3 regions of the Mesorhizobium sp. M0663 genome follow, and region 2 is predicted to be linked to each of the others. Evidence: predicted binding sites of a transcription regulator. Region 2 holds the regulator's gene; each other region holds the start of a gene.
What was found. The regulator LexA, encoded in region 2, represses DNA repair genes until DNA is damaged. The targets are predictions, from matches to a motif close to TGTTCNNNNTGTGTTCNG.
Positions count from the first base shown of each region.

Region 1: the regulator LexA is predicted to act here: its motif matches at 1,590-1,607, upstream of recA (recombinase RecA).
Region 3: the regulator LexA is predicted to act here: its motif matches at 3,693-3,710, upstream of dinB (DNA polymerase IV).

Region 1 covers NZ_JAMYPX010000016.1:137,648-143,309, forward strand. The annotation lists gene NKI54_RS24130 (GFA family protein) at 1-71, opposite strand, end outside; gene NKI54_RS24135 (TfoX/Sxy family protein) at 162-485, shown strand; gene NKI54_RS24140 (PfkB family carbohydrate kinase) at 520-1,455, opposite strand; gene recA (recombinase RecA) at 1,732-2,829, shown strand; gene alaS (alanine--tRNA ligase) at 3,089-5,662, shown strand, end outside.
Region 2 covers NZ_JAMYPX010000022.1:89,286-94,947, reverse strand. The annotation lists gene gltX (glutamate--tRNA ligase) at 1-497, opposite strand, end outside; gene NKI54_RS27475 (ComEC/Rec2 family competence protein) at 594-3,059, shown strand; gene lexA (transcriptional repressor LexA) at 3,053-3,787, opposite strand; gene kynU (kynureninase) at 4,235-5,482, shown strand; gene NKI54_RS27460 (hormone-sensitive lipase) at 5,578-5,662, shown strand, end outside.
Region 3 covers NZ_JAMYPX010000002.1:441,366-447,027, forward strand. The annotation lists gene NKI54_RS05345 (sulfite oxidase) at 1-992, opposite strand, end outside; gene NKI54_RS05350 (hypothetical protein) at 1,586-2,230, opposite strand; gene dinB (DNA polymerase IV) at 2,399-3,640, opposite strand; gene NKI54_RS05360 (GNAT family N-acetyltransferase) at 3,972-4,430, opposite strand; gene NKI54_RS05365 (hypothetical protein) at 4,504-4,872, opposite strand; gene NKI54_RS05370 (hypothetical protein) at 5,053-5,358, shown strand; gene NKI54_RS05375 (XRE family transcriptional regulator) at 5,580-5,662, opposite strand, start outside.

The sequences.
Region 1 (5,662 bases), on a different contig from region 2:
ACCGGCGTATGGCTTTCCACCTCGAAACGCACGGCATTGCACCGGCAGGACCCTTTGAGCAGAAGCGGCATGAGAAACTCCGATGAAACTGATTCCGAACTTGTCAGGATGGTGCCGGTTGCGTCGATGACAAGGGGAAATCCGGGTGACATGATCGCCGCATGGACAACGAGCGCATAGAAGAGCTTTTCGAAGGCCTCGGCCCGGTCAGCATCCGCAAGCTGTTCGGCGGCAAGGGCATCTATTTCGACGGCGTCATCGTCGCCATCGTCATCCGTGGCGAATTGATGCTGAAGGCCGACGCCGAAAGCGCCCCGGATTTCGAAGCGGCCGGCTGCCGTCAATGGACCTATACCGGCTCGCGCCACGGCAAGCTCGTGTCGATGCCCTATTGGAGCGTTCCCGACAGCGCATTCGACGATCCCGACGAGATGGCGATCTGGGCGCGCCGCGCCTACGAGGCAGGACGGCGCGCCGGCAAATAGGCTGCGTCATGCTTCGGCAATTCCGGGCCGCACTTCATGCCGGGTCCCGCGCCTCGGGCACGAGCGCCAGCGCTTCGGCAAAGCCAGCGCTGGTGAAGGCGGCACTCTCGACGACGAGCATAGCTGCGGCAATGCCTTCGCGCAGTGCCGCGCGCAGCGTCAGGCCGCGCAGCAGGGCAGCGATCGTGGCGCCTGCCAATGCGTCGCCGGCGCCGGCAGTATCGGTCCGCTTTTGTAGCGGCGGTGGTGGCGAGATCGAGAACGCGCTCAATTCGTCGAAACCGAGCACTGGTTCGTCGCCGGCGGTGATCACGCCGCTTTTCAGCCCGGCGCGTCTTAGGCCGTCGACGATGCCTTGATCGTCAGCATCGATGCCGACGCCGGCGAGCACGCCGGCCTCCTGCCGGTTCATGAAGGCCAGCGCCAGACGGTCGAGCACCGGCATCAGCCGCGCCGCCTTATTGGGCGAGACCGCAAGCGCAAACACCGGCTTGTCGGCGGCGAGTGCCGCCAGCCGCCCCAGCGCGGTCGACGGCAGGTTGGCGTCGCACAGCACCGCGTCGGCCGAACCGATCGCTTCCCGCACCTTGGCGCGGCGGATCTGCTTGGGAAGCGCCAGCTCGTAGAGCACCATGTCGGCAAGGCCGGCGATCAGCCCGCCGTCGCTATCGATCAGCATCGTATGGCTTGGCGTTGCTCGGTCGAGGAACACCGCCGACAGGTCGGCAATGCCGGCCTCGGTGACGGCGCGTAAAACCGTGTCGCCAAGGGCATCGCCGCCGCGCACCGAAAGCAGCGAGGCCGAGGCGCCGCGTCGCACCGCACAGCGCAAGGCGTTGAAGACGGCACCGCCGACATGCTCGCGCATCGTGCCGGGGTTGGAAGCGGCCGGCACGAAGGCGCCGGCAACCCGGCCGCGCCGCTCGATATAGGCGCCGCCCACGGCCAGGATCGTCGGGGATTTGATCATGCCGTCAAAATGCCCTTTTGCTGTTGCCCGGAGAGACTAGGTCGCCGGGCGGAACCCTGCAATCGCGGGTCCGATTCGGTTGGTGACGGCAACGGCGCCGCATGCGAAGCGAGACACATCGGAAGCAATAATTGCGAAACAAAAATAGAACAAATAGGGATATGCATTATTTTTCAAACCCTTGGTGCTCATTGACAAATGAGAACAAATGAGGTACATTCTTTTAAGGATTGCGGGATTGTCCGGCCTCCATTGACGACCACGGGGTGATGTATCATGGCTCAGAATTCTTTGCGGCTTGTAGAGGACAAAGCGGTGGACAAATCAAAGGCTCTGGATGCGGCGCTGTCGCAAATCGAGCGTGCCTTCGGCAAGGGCTCGATCATGCGGCTCGGCGCGAACGAGCAGGTCGTCGAGATCGAAACGGTGCCGACCGGCTCGCTTGGGCTGGACATCGCGCTTGGCGTCGGCGGCCTGCCGCGCGGCCGCATCGTCGAGATCTACGGGCCGGAAAGCTCGGGCAAGACGACGCTGGCGCTGCACACGGTGGCCGAAGCCCAGAAGAAGGGCGGCATCTGCGCCTTCGTCGATGCCGAGCACGCGCTCGACCCGGTCTATGCCCGCAAGCTCGGCGTCGATCTCGAAAACCTGCTGATCTCGCAGCCCGATACCGGCGAGCAGGCGCTGGAGATCTGCGACACGCTGGTGCGCTCCGGCGCCATCGACGTGCTGGTGGTCGATTCGGTGGCGGCGTTGACGCCGCGGGCGGAAATCGAAGGCGAGATGGGCGATTCGCTGCCCGGCCTGCAGGCCCGCCTGATGAGCCAGGCACTGCGCAAGCTCACCGCCTCGATCTCGCGCTCCAACACCATGGTCATCTTCATCAACCAGATCCGCATGAAGATCGGCGTCATGTTCGGTTCGCCCGAGACGACGACCGGCGGCAATGCGTTGAAATTCTATGCCTCGGTCCGCCTCGACATCCGCCGCATCGGCTCGGTCAAGGATCGCGACGAGGTCGTCGGCAACCAGACCCGCGTCAAGGTCGTCAAGAACAAGCTGGCGCCGCCCTTCAAGGTGGTCGAGTTCGACATCATGTATGGCGAGGGCGTCTCCAAGACCGGCGAGCTGGTCGATCTCGGCGTCAAGGCGGGCGTGGTCGAAAAGTCGGGCGCCTGGTTCTCCTACAATTCGCAGCGTCTTGGCCAGGGCCGCGAAAACGCAAAACTGTTCCTGCGCGACAATCCCGACACGGCGCGCGAGATCGAGCTGGCGCTGCGGCAGAATGCCGGGCTGATCGCTGAGAAATTCCTTGAGAACGGCGGCTCCGAAAGCAGCGACGACGGTTTCGAGGACGACGCTGGGGTGATGTAGGGCAAGCGACGCCTCGCTGAGCCTCAGCCAGGTTTCGATCTGATGTTTTGATTTTGAGTTTGCGTAATCGATGCGTTTCGAACCGCCGGCCCTGGGCCGGCGGTTCGCGTTTGACGGCGAGGCAGACGCATTTCAAGGCGCTGGTGAAAGCCGGGATTTGAGCCCATTTGGTGTTTCTGGACAGGCTGCGGTGCGACCGCTAAAAGGCCATGTCTATTTTCCGCCGGCAGCCGGCGGTTCTCTCGAAAAGGCAGTATTCATGAGTGGCGTCAACGAGATCCGGTCGGCATTTCTCGACTATTTTCGCAAGGAAGGTCACGAGGTCGTCGCGTCAAGCCCGCTGGTCCCGCGCAACGACCCGACGCTGATGTTCACCAATGCCGGCATGGTGCAGTTCAAGAACGTTTTCACCGGTCTGGAGAAGCGGCCGTATTCGCGCGCCACGACTGCCCAGAAGAGTGTTCGCGCCGGCGGCAAGCACAACGACCTCGACAATGTCGGCTACACCGCGCGCCACCTGACCTTCTTCGAGATGCTCGGCAATTTCTCCTTCGGCGACTATTTCAAGGAGCGGGCCATAGAGCTTGCCTGGAACCTGATCACCAGGGAGTTCGGGCTGAAGAAGGACAAGCTGCTGGTCACCGTCTACCACACCGACGACGAGGCGGCCTCGTACTGGAAGAAGATCGCCGGCCTTTCGGACGATCGCATCATCCGCATCGCGACTTCGGACAATTTCTGGGCAATGGGCGACACTGGACCTTGCGGGCCGTGTTCGGAGATATTCATCGACCGTGGCGAGCATATCTGGGGCGGCCCTCCCGGCAGCCCCGAGGAGGATGGCGACCGTTTCCTTGAATTCTGGAACCTGGTGTTCATGCAGTACGAACAGGTGACGAAGGAAGAGCGCGTCGACCTGCCGCGTCCGTCGATCGACACAGGCATGGGCCTCGAGCGCATGGCATCCATCCTGCAAGGGGTTGAAAGCGTCTTCGAAACCGACCTGTTCCGCCACCTGATCGACGCTGCGTCGTCGGCGCTTGGCAAGGGTCCGGATGCGGGCACAGTCGCATCGTTCCGTGTCATCGCCGACCATTTGCGTTCGTCCTGCTTCCTGGTCGCCGACGGCGTGCTGCCGTCCAACGAAGGACGCGGCTACGTGCTTCGTCGCATCATGCGCCGGGCCATGCGCCATGCGCAATTGCTCGGCGCCCGCGATCCGCTGATGTGGCGCCTGGTGCCGGCGCTGGTCCGCGAGATGGGCCAAGCCTACCCGGAACTGGTGCGCGGCGAACAGATGATCACCGAAACGCTGAAGCTGGAAGAGACGCGCTTCCGCAAGACGTTGGTGCGCGGCTTGGGCTTGCTTTCGGAGGCGACGGAAAAGCTGGCCTCCGGCGACATGCTGGATGGCGAGACAGCGTTCAAGCTCTACGACACCTATGGCTTTCCGCTCGATCTGACGCAGGACGCGCTGCGCCAGCGCAACATCTCGGTCAACCTTGCCGGCTTCACCGAGGCGATGGAGCGGCAGAAAGCGGAGGCGCGCAAAAGCTGGGCCGGCTCCGGCGACGTGGCGACCGAGACGGTATGGTTTCCGGTGCGCGAGAACGCCGGCGCCACCGAGTTCCTCGGCTATGAGACCGAGCAGGCGGAAGGCCTCATCCAAGCGCTGGTCAGGGGCGGCAAGACCGTCGACAGCGCCGGCAAAGGTGACGCCGTTGCCGTGGTTGTCAACCAGACGCCGTTCTATGGCGAGTCCGGTGGCCAGATGGGCGACACCGGCGTCATTTCGGGCGACGGGTTCTCGATCGAAATATCCGATACCCAGAAGAAGGCCGATGGGCTTTTCGTCCATCTCGGCAAGGTGGCTAACGGCACGGTCAAGACGGGCGCGACCGTCGAGCTGAAGGTGGACCACGCGCGTCGCTCCAGGCTGCGCGCGAACCATTCCGCCACGCATCTGATCCATGAGGCGCTGCGCGAGGTGCTGGGTACCCATGTGGCGCAGAAGGGCTCGCTGGTCGCGCCCGAGCGTCTGCGCTTCGACATTTCGCACAACAAGCCGATCTCGCCGGACGAGCTCGAAGAGGTCGAGCGCATGGCAAACGAGATCGTCGTTCAGAACGGCCCTGTAACCACGCGGCTGATGTCTGTCGACGACGCCATTGCCGAAGGCGCCATGGCGCTGTTTGGCGAGAAATATGGCGATGAAGTGCGCGTCGTTTCGATGGGCACGGGCTTGCATGGCGCCAAGGCCAACCGGCCTTATTCGGTCGAGCTATGCGGCGGCACGCATGTCAGGGCGACCGGCGATATCGGCCTGGTGCGCATCGTGTCCGACAGCGCGGTCGCTGCCGGCGTGCGCCGCATCGAGGCGTTGACCGGCGAGGCGGCCAGAAAGCATCTCGACGAACAAGACAAGCGGTTGAAGGCGGCCGCCGCCGCGTTGAAGATTTCGCCGGCCGATGTGCCGGCCCGCGTCGAGGCGCTGCTGGACGAACGCAAGAAGCTCGAAAAGGAGCTGATCGAGGCGCGCAAGAAGCTGGCGCTGGGCGATCGCTCGCCAGCCGGTGTGCCTGCGGAAAACGAAACCATTGCCGGTGTCGGTTTTCTCGGCAAGGCGGTATCGGGCGTCTCGCCAAAGGATCTTAAGCCGTTGGCCGATGCCGGCAAGAAGTCGCTCGGCTCCGGCATCGTCGTCTTTGTCGGCGCCGGCGAGGACAACAAGGCGAGCGTCGTCGTCGCCGTCACCGATGATCTGACCGGCCGCTTCAACGCCATCGATCTGGTGCGCGTCGCGTCCGCGGCATTGGGCGGGCAGGGCGGCGGC
Region 2 (5,662 bases):
GGAAAGCGCACGTCGCCCTGGACGCGGTCATGCACCACCGTCTCGCCGTCTGTCGGCGCCTTGATGCGGATCGCCCCCTTGGCGCCGGGCGGCGCCTCCGACGGGTCGCGGTCGCGCCAGCGTCCATCATAGCGGGGAGGCAGCCCCTTGGCCCGTGCGCTCTCGCGCATTGCCTCTAGCTCGGCAGGCGTCGCATAACAATAATAGGCCTTGCCCATACGAACGAGTTCCTCGGCCACTTCGCGATGGCGCGGCGCACGCTCGAACTGCGACACCGGCTCGCCGTCCCATGTCAGGCCAAGCCAGGAAAGCCCGTCGAGAATGGCCGCGCTTGCCGCATCGGTGGAGCGCTCGCGGTCGGTGTCCTCGATGCGCAGCAGCATCGTGCCGCCTGTGTGCTTGGCATACAGCCAGTTGAACAGCGCCGTGCGCGCGCCGCCAATGTGCAGATAGCCGGTGGGCGAGGGGGCAAAACGGGTGACGACCTTATCGGGCATGGAACTCTCAGGCGGGCGAAGGAAGTGGGTTTGCGGACTTTCGCGCGTTGCGCGTTCATGTAGCATAGGAGGTCGAGGGCGCAAGGGGCAGACCCGATGGCTGTGCGAGGCCGTGGTGCGGGCGAGGGCGAGGACGTTGGCAGCGGCGTCAGCGAACGCTTGCTGTTTGCCGCACCCCCGCCTGTCCTGCCGGCACCGGCATTGCTACCCGCTCCGCGCTTCGATGCTCCGTCGCTGCCGGCCAGCGACCCAGCAACGGTTCTCGTGCCCGCGGGCGAGCCCATCGTACGCCTGCCCAGGCGTTTCCGCCTCCCGTCACCGTCCCGTATCCGCAACAGCGTAACCTCGGCAGCCGGCCTGGAACTCGACCGCGGCATCGCCTTCCTGCTGGTGCCGGTGTTCCTCGCATGCGGGGTGGTCGTATATTTCGGGCTGTCGGTGGAGCCGGCCTTTCCACAGCCGATCGCAATCGCGCTCCTCGCGGCCCTTTGTGCCGTCGTCTCGCGGTCATGGCCCAGGACGCGCCTGTGCTTCATGGTGGCGCTGCTCTGCGCGCTTGGCGTACTTGCCGCCAAGTTCGAGACATGGCGTGTCGGAACGCATATGCTCGGCTCCGAAATCTCAACGCGGCTGACGGGTCGCGTCGTATCGTACGAGCCCATGGCGAGCGGCCGCATCAGGCTGACAATCGATGTGATCTCAACGGCCAGGCCGACACTGCGCTACATGCCGGAACGGGTCCGCGTTTCGGCGATGAAGATACCGGCTGAGCTGACGGCCGGTTCCGAGATCACCGGCTATGTGCGGCTGCTGCCGCCGACCAGCCCGGTGCGGCCCGACAGCTATGATTTCTCCTTCGACAGCTATTTCGCCGGTATCGGCGGCAGCGGCTTTTTTCTCGGCAATCCGAAAGTCGTGTCGTCGGGCAGCATGCCGCTTGGCGCGCAGCTTTCTTCCGCGATCGAAGACGCGCGCGAATCCATCGCCGACCATATCCGCAGCCGCATCGGCGGTGCCGAGGGCGAGATTGCTGCTGCGCTGATCGTCGGCGTGCGCGCCGGCATTCCCGAGGAGATCAACGAAGCGATGCGGCGCACCGGCATCTACCACATCATCTCCATCTCGGGGCTGCATATGGCGTTGGTCGCCGGCACCATCATGGCGCTGCTGCGGGGTGCCTTTGCGCTGTTTCCCGATTTCTCATCGCGACGGCCGGTCAAGAAATATGCCGCGGCCGCCGCGCTTTTTTCGATTGCGGCCTACCTCGTCTTTTCCGGCATTGTCGTGGCGGCCGAACGCAGCTTCATCATGCTGGCGGTGATGCTTATCGCCGTGCTGTTCGACCGGGCCGCGCTCACCATGCGCAACCTGGCGATCTCGGCCATCGCGGTCATCCTGGTGTCGCCGCACGAGGTGGTCGGTCCGAGTTTCCAGATGTCCTTCGCCGCGACGGCGGCCCTTGTCGGCGCCTATGCAGGCTGGTCCGATTACCGCGCCGGCAGGGCCACCACGCCGCCGCCGCGGCTGTCGCCGCTACGCTTTGCCACTCGAAAGGTCCTGCTGGGCATGTGCGGTCTGGCGATGACCTCGATCATTGCAGGGAGCGCCACGGCGCTTTTCGCCATATGGCATTTCCAGCGCGTGGCGCCGCTCAGCCTGTTCGCCAATCTGGCCATCATGCCCATCGTCTCACTGGTCGTCATGCCCTTCGCCGTTCTCAGCGCGCTGGCGATGCCGTTCGGTGCGGATGGCCCTTTCCTCTATGTCATGGGCAAGGGGCTGACGGCGATGATCGCCCTGTCCGGGTGGATATCGGAGCGCTCGCCGATCGATGCGGTCGGGCTGATTTCGCTGAGATCCGTCCTTCTGGTGACGATCGCCCTCGTCATTGCCAGCATGGCGACGACCTGGTTGCGGCTGGCGGCACTTCCTTTTGCGCTCGCCGGCTTGCTGACGACAACGCAGACACGCATACCCGACGTATTGGTCTCGGAGGACGCACGGCTGGTCGCGCTGCCGATCGGCAGCGGTGAACTCGCGGTCAACCGGGCACGCCCGAATGAGTTCACCATCGACAACTGGAAACGCGCGCTCACATCAGAGGCTATCGTCGCGCCGGAAACACCTGGAAAGAACGACCCGCAATTCGACATTGCCGATCCGGCCGACCTACCGCCGGGCATGCCGTTCATTTGCACGGACGGCCTCTGCCTTGCCAGGCATCCATCCGGCGCGATCATCGCGCAAGCCAAGGACCGCGATACTGCGCGGCCAGCCTGCGCCTTTGCCAGCTTGATCGTCATCGACGACGCCACCGCCCATAACCCCTGCTACTACGACCGGCTGGTCCTCGTCGTCACCAAACGGCAACTGGCGCGCGCGGGAAGTGCCGCCGTCTACTTCGATCCACAAGCGGCAACGCGCGCCGAAATCCGTTTCGCGGTCGAAAAATCATACCGGCCCTGGCACGTGCAGCGGAAATTTTCACGCGCGGCACGGGGCCTGCCGCCATACCGCAGGGCCGACAACCCCAAAGCCGGCGCCAAGGGCGGAGCTCAGTAGCGGCGGATCAGTCCGACGAGCTTGCCCTGCACCTTGACCCTGTCTGGTCCGAAGATGCGCGTCTCGTAGGCCGGATTGGCGGCTTCCAGGGCGATCGAGGCGCCCTTGCGGCGGAACCGCTTCAGCGTCGCTTCCTCCTCGTCGACCAGTGCCACCACGATCTCACCGGGGCTCGCCGTATCGGCATTGCGGATGATCACCGTGTCGCCGTCGAAAATGCCAGCCTCGATCATCGAATCGCCTTTGACCTCGAGCGCATAATGCTCGCCGCCCATGATCATATCCGGCGGCACCGAAATCGAATGCGTCTGGTGCTGGATGGCATCGATCGGCACACCGGCCGCGATGCGGCCCATTACCGGGATCGAAACGGCGGCGACGACATCGTCGTCATTGCCGGCTGCAGGGACACGCGACGATGTCGGCTTGCCCTGCCGAGGGGCGCCTTGCCCAAGGCTGCCCTGGATGACACTCGGCGAGAACTTGCGTGCCGCATTGAGGCCGGGGGCGATCGAGTCAGGCAGGCGTAGCACCTCCAGCGCACGGGCCCGGTTGGGCAAACGGCGAATGAAGCCGCGCTCCTCCAGCGCCGTAATCAGCCGGTGGATTCCGGATTTGGAAGCCAGATCGAGCGCTTCCTTCATCTCGTCGAATGAAGGCGGGATACCGCTTTCCTTCAACCTTTCGTGGATGAACATAAGCAGTTCGTGTTGTTTGCGTGTCAGCATAGCGACCCCCAACAGAATCAGAAAAACAAACCCAGAACAAACACTATCTGTTCCAGTTGTGTTCCGCAACTGTTTAAAGTTTAATGAATGCGTTAAGGCTCGGGAAACAAACGACGTCCCCTACCGGCGTACCGCATTTTCACCGCCGCGAGCCTCATCGCCTTGATTCTGCTTTCGTTTGCGCCCTTCTGGCCTCCTAGAAGGCGGCACTGGCATCGGCCGTCGGTCGGCAAAAGGCACGGAATTGAACCCGTATCGACTGTGCGGTCTGGTCAATGCACCGTGAACGAAACGAATTCAAAACGCCAACCTCGGGTTAAGTCCCGGTTTCCACCGCCTGGTCAGGCTGCTTCTCGCCGGTGGAGCCTTGCTGCGCGCAACCAGGTAATGGAAGAACAGTCGATGCGTGTCCGGCGTTGCGTTGGATCTTGGGGGAGCAGACAAATCATGACAGGAATTCCCGATCTCGTGGCCATAAAGGCGATGGATGCCGCGGATCCGTTGCGCGCGATGCGCGACCGCTTTGTGTTGCCGCAAGGAGTGATCTATCTCGACGGCAATTCGCTAGGAGCTGCTTCACGTGCCGCTTTCGATGAACTGCACAAGGCCGCGACCGAAGAATGGTCGCATGATCTCATCCGCGCATGGAACACGGCCGGCTGGTTCAACATGCCGCTTGAACTTGGCGACCAGCTCGGGCGCCTGATCGGTGCCGCGGCCGGCCAGACGGTGGTCTGCGACACGACATCGGTCAACATCTACAAGCTGCTGCACGCCGCCATGGCCATGCGACCGGAGCGGCAGGTCATCGTCGCCGAGGGCGATAGTTTTCCGACGGACCTCTACATAGCTGAGGGTGTGGTTTCGACGCGAAAAGATACGCTGCTGCGCCTCTCGGGGGTCGACGCGCCGACCGTCGAAGAGCTGATCGACGAACGCACCGCCGTGGTGCTGGTCAACCACGTCAACTACAAGTCGGGCGAACTGCGCGACATGCCGGCGCTGACGCGCAGGGCTCAGGAAGCCGGGGCGATGATCGTCTGGGATCTCTGCCACACCGCCGGCGCGATGCCAGTCGAGCTCGACAAGGCAAACGCCGATTTTGCCGTTGGCTGCACTTACAAATATCTGAATGGCGGCCCGGGCGCGCCTGCCTTCATCTATGCGGCTGAGCGGCATCTTTCCGACATCCAGCAGCCGCTCACCGGCTGGTGGGGCCATGCACGGCCCTTCGCCTTCGAGCCAGGCTATGCGGCCGGCACCGGCATCCGCCGGTTTCTGTGCGGCACGCAGCCGGTCCTGTCGATGCGCACGCTGAAGGGCGCGCTCGACATCTGGAACGATGTCGACATGACGGCGGTGCGCAAGAAGAGCATCGCGCTGGCGGATCTGTTCATCGAGCTTGTCGAGGCAAAGTGCGGCACTTACGGGCTCACGCTCGAAAGCACGCGCGATGGGGAAAAACGCGGCAGCCAGATCTCATTCATGCATGAGCATGGCTACCAGGTCATGCGCGCGCTGATCGAACGTGGCGTGATCGGCGATTTTCGCGCGCCATCGACCATGCGCTTCGGCTTCACCCCGCTCTATGTCGGCTATGCCGATGTCTGGCAGGCCGTCAAATTGCTTGAGGACATCCTGCGCACCGGTGCGTGGAAGGATGCGCGCTTCGCCATCAAAGCAGCTGTCACTTGAGATTGATGCGAGAGCTGGAATCGTGAGGCTGGCGACGACGCGCCGCGCGATGCTCACGGCTACGTTGCAAGGCCATATTGCCAGGGAGGCGCAGGGTGTTCGAACGTCACATTGCCGATTGGGACAACGCTTATGCCAACGGCGCCAACATAGCCGGCAGCGATCGCTGGCCGGCAGCCT
Region 3 (5,662 bases), on a different contig from region 2:
CAGATTTTCCAAGCGTGTTCTGCCTCCTCACTGTGGTCAATGGTCGCTGGTGCCCAAGGCCCTTGATCGATTTGCACTTCGACCCGGTCGATCGGCGCCCCCCAGGCTGCTCCAACGATGCGGTAATCTGAGTCTTTCCGGGTAACCTTCGCAGGCGCGGACTTTATCAGCGCTCGCCCGACTGACGTCTCGGCCCATACGGTCTCACCGTTGTGGTCCTCCTCCCGGATGGTGACATAGTCACGGGCCATCAGAAGGCTCATGAACCGCGTATCGCGAACCTCGATGCGCTTTAGCCACTTGACGTTGGCGATCCCGTACCAGCCTGGCGCAATGAGCCGTACCGGGAAGCCATTGGGCGCTGGCAAGGCGGCTCCATTCATTTCATAGCAGAGGAGATTGTCGGGGTTCATCGCGTCGGCGAGCGACATGCTACGAGCGAAGTTCTGCTGCATCTTGACGTCGCGTATCGGGATCTCGCCTGTGTCGGTACCGAAAAAGACGACCTCGATGCCCTTCTCCAGAACGCCGGCTTCCTCAAGGATCGGGGCGAGCGGCGTTCCTGCCCAGCGAGCATTGCCGATGCCGCCGGTGAAAAAGGGAAACCCGTGATTGCCCGAGCATTCCACTGTGAAAACGACCTCCTGCCGCGGTCGCGCCCTGATGTCGGCGAGCGTTAGCTCCAGGGGCTTCTTGACCAGGCCTCCGATTTCCATCGACCATGTCTTCTCGTCGATCGTTGGTCGGTTGAAATGCGAGATGCTGAAGAACTTGTCGTTTGGCGTTATCCAGCTATCCAAATCCTCCCAGACAAGCTGCTTCTGGATACCCACCGGATCGGGATTTTCGGTCGGCTGATCCAGCCATCGAATAACTTCCTCGTTCGGCCGTGTTGGAAAAGCGTAAGCCCGGCGCGAGGTATAGAGAGCAGCAATTGCGGCAAGAGCCGCGCTTCCTTGAACAAGAAGTTCTCTGCGCTGAAAATCAGGCATGTTGTTTACCTCCCAGTTGATCCGGAAACGGGCTGCAACGTGCCTTAGGCCGTAGCCTGATCACGGATAGGCGACACAATGTGAGGTCTGCCCACCCGGAAGTGTCCGGGTGGGTCAGATAATCACCGACGCAAGTCAAGCATGTGAAGCGTTGCACGAAACGCTAGCTCGCGTTTCGCATGCTAAGAGTGCGCCTTTGAGAAGGAACTGTCCACAACTTGGACGGGACACGATGATGATTGCAGCATTCCATTCCGATTTCCGGTCCTGCCAAAATCGTTGCTGCTCGGATCGCTGCCGAACGCCCGCTTCTGGGTCATTTCCGGACCTTCGCGGGTTCTCGTCGAACCGGTGTTTCCTGCCGGCCCGTGGGTTGGCCGTGCGGCCGGCACCGCCCTGATCGCTTGGGGCGGCGCAACGCTTTTGGTCTGACGACCAGGGCCGCCTCGAATGTCGCATTTGCAGGTGGAGGGCGGGCCCGGGCGGCACATCAGAACCAATCTGCATAACGAGGTGGCCAGCAACCAGGCCGCCTGGCTTGGGCGCGGCAGATCATTCACACGTGAACCATTCGCCGACCGAGCGGGGACACCCTAATTGGTGGTGACTTGCGTCACCGCCACGCCGGTTATCCTGCCGTTCCCGGCTGTGTAGGTGAGCGTCTGCGTGACCGTGGCGTCCTTCTGGTCGGGAGACGAAGCAGGATAAGAGGCGGCGAAGCCGAAATGGCCGTAACGATCGGGCTTGGCGGCGCCAAATTTCGCGGCCACGTCGCTCAGCGGCGCTCCGACGCCGGGCGTGTCGAGTTCAATAGCTGTCAGGCTGGCAGGCGCGCCGGCGCATCCTTCCGGCACCTTGCCTTCCGGGTTCGGCTGCAGGGCGACGGACAGGACACCGTGGTCGGAGCCACCCATCTCGCCGGATACGAACCAGAAGATCGACGGCGATCCGCCGGCGTCGGGGCCGGCATAGCAAAGCCAGTGGCGTGAATCTCCGGCGTCACCTTCATCGTGCATCGCTCCGCCGAAGGCTTTTTCGACATCGGCAAGCGTGGTTTCCTCAAGCTTTATCTCCAGCGGCCCAGCCTTGACCTGCTTGAATAGCGGGCTGGCCAGCGGCGAGTTGATATCGCCCAGGGATGGAATCGCCCGGTCCGGGGTGAGCGGCTTGGCCAGCGTCGTTGCGTTGGTCACCAGTCCGGCAACGATGAGCGCGAAATATCCGGCGTTCTGTCCCATGCCGATCTCCTGTCGTTCGAGGTGAAGGCGGAAGGATTTGCGAGCGGGTGCTACCCTGTCTGGCTGATACCCAAACCGGTGCACGACCAACTGGTCCCAAGATAAATTCACAACGGCGCAGCCTTCAACGTCATTCCGGCGACTTGGCAACCAAAGTGTAATCGAGGCTCACAGTTCCTTCTCGGCCAGCTCGCGAAATGCGTCGGGAACCGACCGCTGTAGCCCGAGCGCGACGGAGGCGTAGCCGACCGCCTCCCAGCCGAAGCGGTCGCGGATCTTGTCGACGGCGCGATCCGCGGTCCAGCGCGCCGCGCCCTTGCTGGTGCCGGGGCGGCGGCGGTCGTCGTCAAGCCCGAGCGGCAGTTCCAGTTGCAGGCCGGCATGCTGCTCCAGATGCGATACGGCGATCGCCAGCAGCGAGATTGTCTTTTCGTGCGGATGGTCGATGAGCACCTTGCGCACCAGCGCCTCGGCGATCTCGGCCAGCATGGCGGTTGCCGAAATCGGCTGGTCGAGCGTGATCGAGCGCGTCACCGAGCGCAAATCGGCAAAGCGGACGCGAACCGTCACCGTGCGGCCGGGCCGGGATTTCGCCCGCAATCTTGTGGCGACCCTGTCGGCCAGATGCAGCAAAGCGGGCACGAAGACCTGCTCCTCGGCCGGTTTTCGGCCAAGCGCCGACTGCGCACCCGCCGAGCGCGCCCGGCGCTGCGTCTCGAGCTTGCGCGGATCGCGGTTCCACGCCAGCGCGTTGAGTTTCTCTCCCGCCGCCGGCCCGAGCAGGCGCTCAAGCGCCCCACCATTGGTCTTCGCCAGCTCGCCGATGGTGTTGACGCCGATGCCGGCCAGCCGCTGCCTGGTGACCGGGCCGACGCCCCACATCAGCTCGACCGGCAGGTGGTGCAGGAACTCCAGCTCGCGGCGCGGATCGACCATCACCAGCCCGTCCGGTTTTGCGACCTGTGACGCGATCTTGGCCAGATGCTTGGTGCGGGCTACGCCGACCGAGATCGGCAGGCCGAGCTCGGCCCGCACGCGGCGGCGGATCTTGCCGGCGATCTCGGCCGGCGAGCCGAACAAATGGGTGCAGCCGGCGACGTCGGCAAAGGCCTCGTCGATTGAAATCCGCTCGACCACCGGCGTGAAATCGCCGAGCACCTTGATTGCCGCATCGCCCAGCCGCTGATAGTCCTTGAAATGGCCGCCGACGAAGATGAGTTGCGGGCAGAGTTCCCGCGCCCGCCGTCCCGGCATACCGCCGCGCACGCCGAACGCCTTGGCTTCATAGGATGCGGCAAGCACTACCCCGCCGCCGACGGCAATCGGCTTGCCGCGCAAGGCCGGGTCGAGCAACTGTTCGACCGAGGCATAGAAGGCATCCAGATCCGCGTGGAGGATGTTGGCTTCCATCCGGCCCGTTCGCCCGCGGCGGTTCGAACGCCGCATTGTCTCGAGTTTTGATGAGAACATAAAGAGAACATTATGGGTGGATTGTCAAGCAGCGCGGACGACAGGTGAAGGGGCAATCGCTTCAGGTTGGCGCCGCCCCTCATCGCCCTGCCGGGCACTTCTCCCCGTATAGTGACGGGGAGAAGGACGCTTTCGTCGATGGCTTCGCCAATCACTAACGTTGCAGGAAAGTGCCGAGTTTGCGGACAGCCCCTTCTCCCCGTCGCTATACGGGGAGAAGGTGCCGGCAGGCGGATGAGGGGCAGCGCCGACTTCGGCAATCAGCCGAGCGCTACAGCGCCATCTTGTAGCCGAGATGACTGGCGGTGAAGCCGAGGCGCTCGTAAAAAGCGTGCGCCTCCCGTCGACCTTTGTCCGTGGTGAGCTGGACGAAGCTGCAATTGCGCGAACGGCATGTTTCAATCGCCCATTCGATCATCAGCTTGCCGAGGCCGCGCGAGCGCCATTGCCGGGCGACGCGAACGCCTTCGATCTGGCCGCGCCAGGCGCCTTTTCTCGAAATGCCTGGAAGGAAGCTGAGCTGCAGCGTTCCGACCACTTGCCCGGCGTTGACGGCGACGGCCAGCAACTGGTTGGGATCGGTATCGATTGCGCTAAAGGCATCGAGATAGGATGGCGCAAGCGGCGTGGACGGGTCTTCCCGGTCTGCGCCGAGCACATCGTCGGCAAGCATTGCAACGATCGCCGGCAGGTCGGGCGCCTGCGCGCGACGGAATTCGATCTCGCTCATCGCGCGGAGACATACGGCGCGGTGTCAGCGATCGCAATATCCGTTTTGACTTGCAAGGGAGGCCCGCGCGCCTTCAGGTGGCCTCGAGCGCCCAGAGGCGGTGGCCGTAGCGGCGGAAGAAGCGGGCGAACAGGCGCTGCTGTCTGGCACGGGCGAGGTCGGCGGCGCGCCTTTCCTGCCGCCAGCGCGGCATGTTGCGGAACATCGACAGGAAGCGGGTGGCATCCTCGAGTGCCTCCTCGGCCGACTGCGCCGGGCGGATCGCCGCCAGGAACAGAGCGCGGCTCGGCTTCATCCGGTCGATCGCCGCCTTGCGCTGGCGATGACCCTGGCGTGCCTTGCGGATGCCGTCCTGGCGGATGGCCGCGAAAGCGGCAAGCATGGCCGGGCTGTCGCCGCTATAGCCGCAAGCATGGGCGAACTGGGCTGGGTCCATCGTCATTCCCTTGCTGCCGGCCGGACGGAGCGGGCGAGGTTCTGTTGCTCGCGCCGATTCAAGCCTGCTCGAGATAAAAGCATAACTCAAATAATCGAACAAGTGAAACTTTCACGTTGATGTAAGCGGAACCGACTCGACTCCGCTCCAAAAACCGATAATGTTGCGAACAAAGCAGGAACAACGATGGGGATGACCATGGCATTGGCAGGCAAGGAAGCGACGATCGCCGATGTTGTCTCGATTGCCGTCGAATGCATCGACTGCGGCCGCAACAGGTGGTGGAAGCCGGCCGAGCTCAAGCGGCATGGGGTGAGGCCGGAGACGCCGCTGGCCGCACTTTCGGGGCGCCTGATCTGCAAGGCCTGTCGGGCCGACGGCCTGCCGGGCGCCGCCGTCTCGATCCAGGCCGCCTTCATCGACGACCGGCAACGGACCCGCGCCGAGGCGCGCCTGCTCAACGGTCGAGAGCTGCAGTCGAGGCGGGCTTGAGGGGGCGGGCGTGCTGCTCTTCCCTTCTCCCCTTGTGGGAGAAGGTGGCCGAGCGAAGCTCGGTCGGATGAGGGGTGTTGGACGGATCGCTACCTTGATGGCGTAAGTGCATAAAAATCGCTTCTACATTTCCTCCGCCGCGTTCCTTCCAGCACCCCTCATCCGGCTCGGCGCTGTGCGCCGATCCACCTTCTCCCACAAGGGGAGAAGGCAACAAGCCCTCAATACCCCAGCAATTCCTTGAGCGGGATGACGCGGAAGACGTTCTTGATGGCGTAGCGGTTGAAGGACAGCGTCTTGGGCG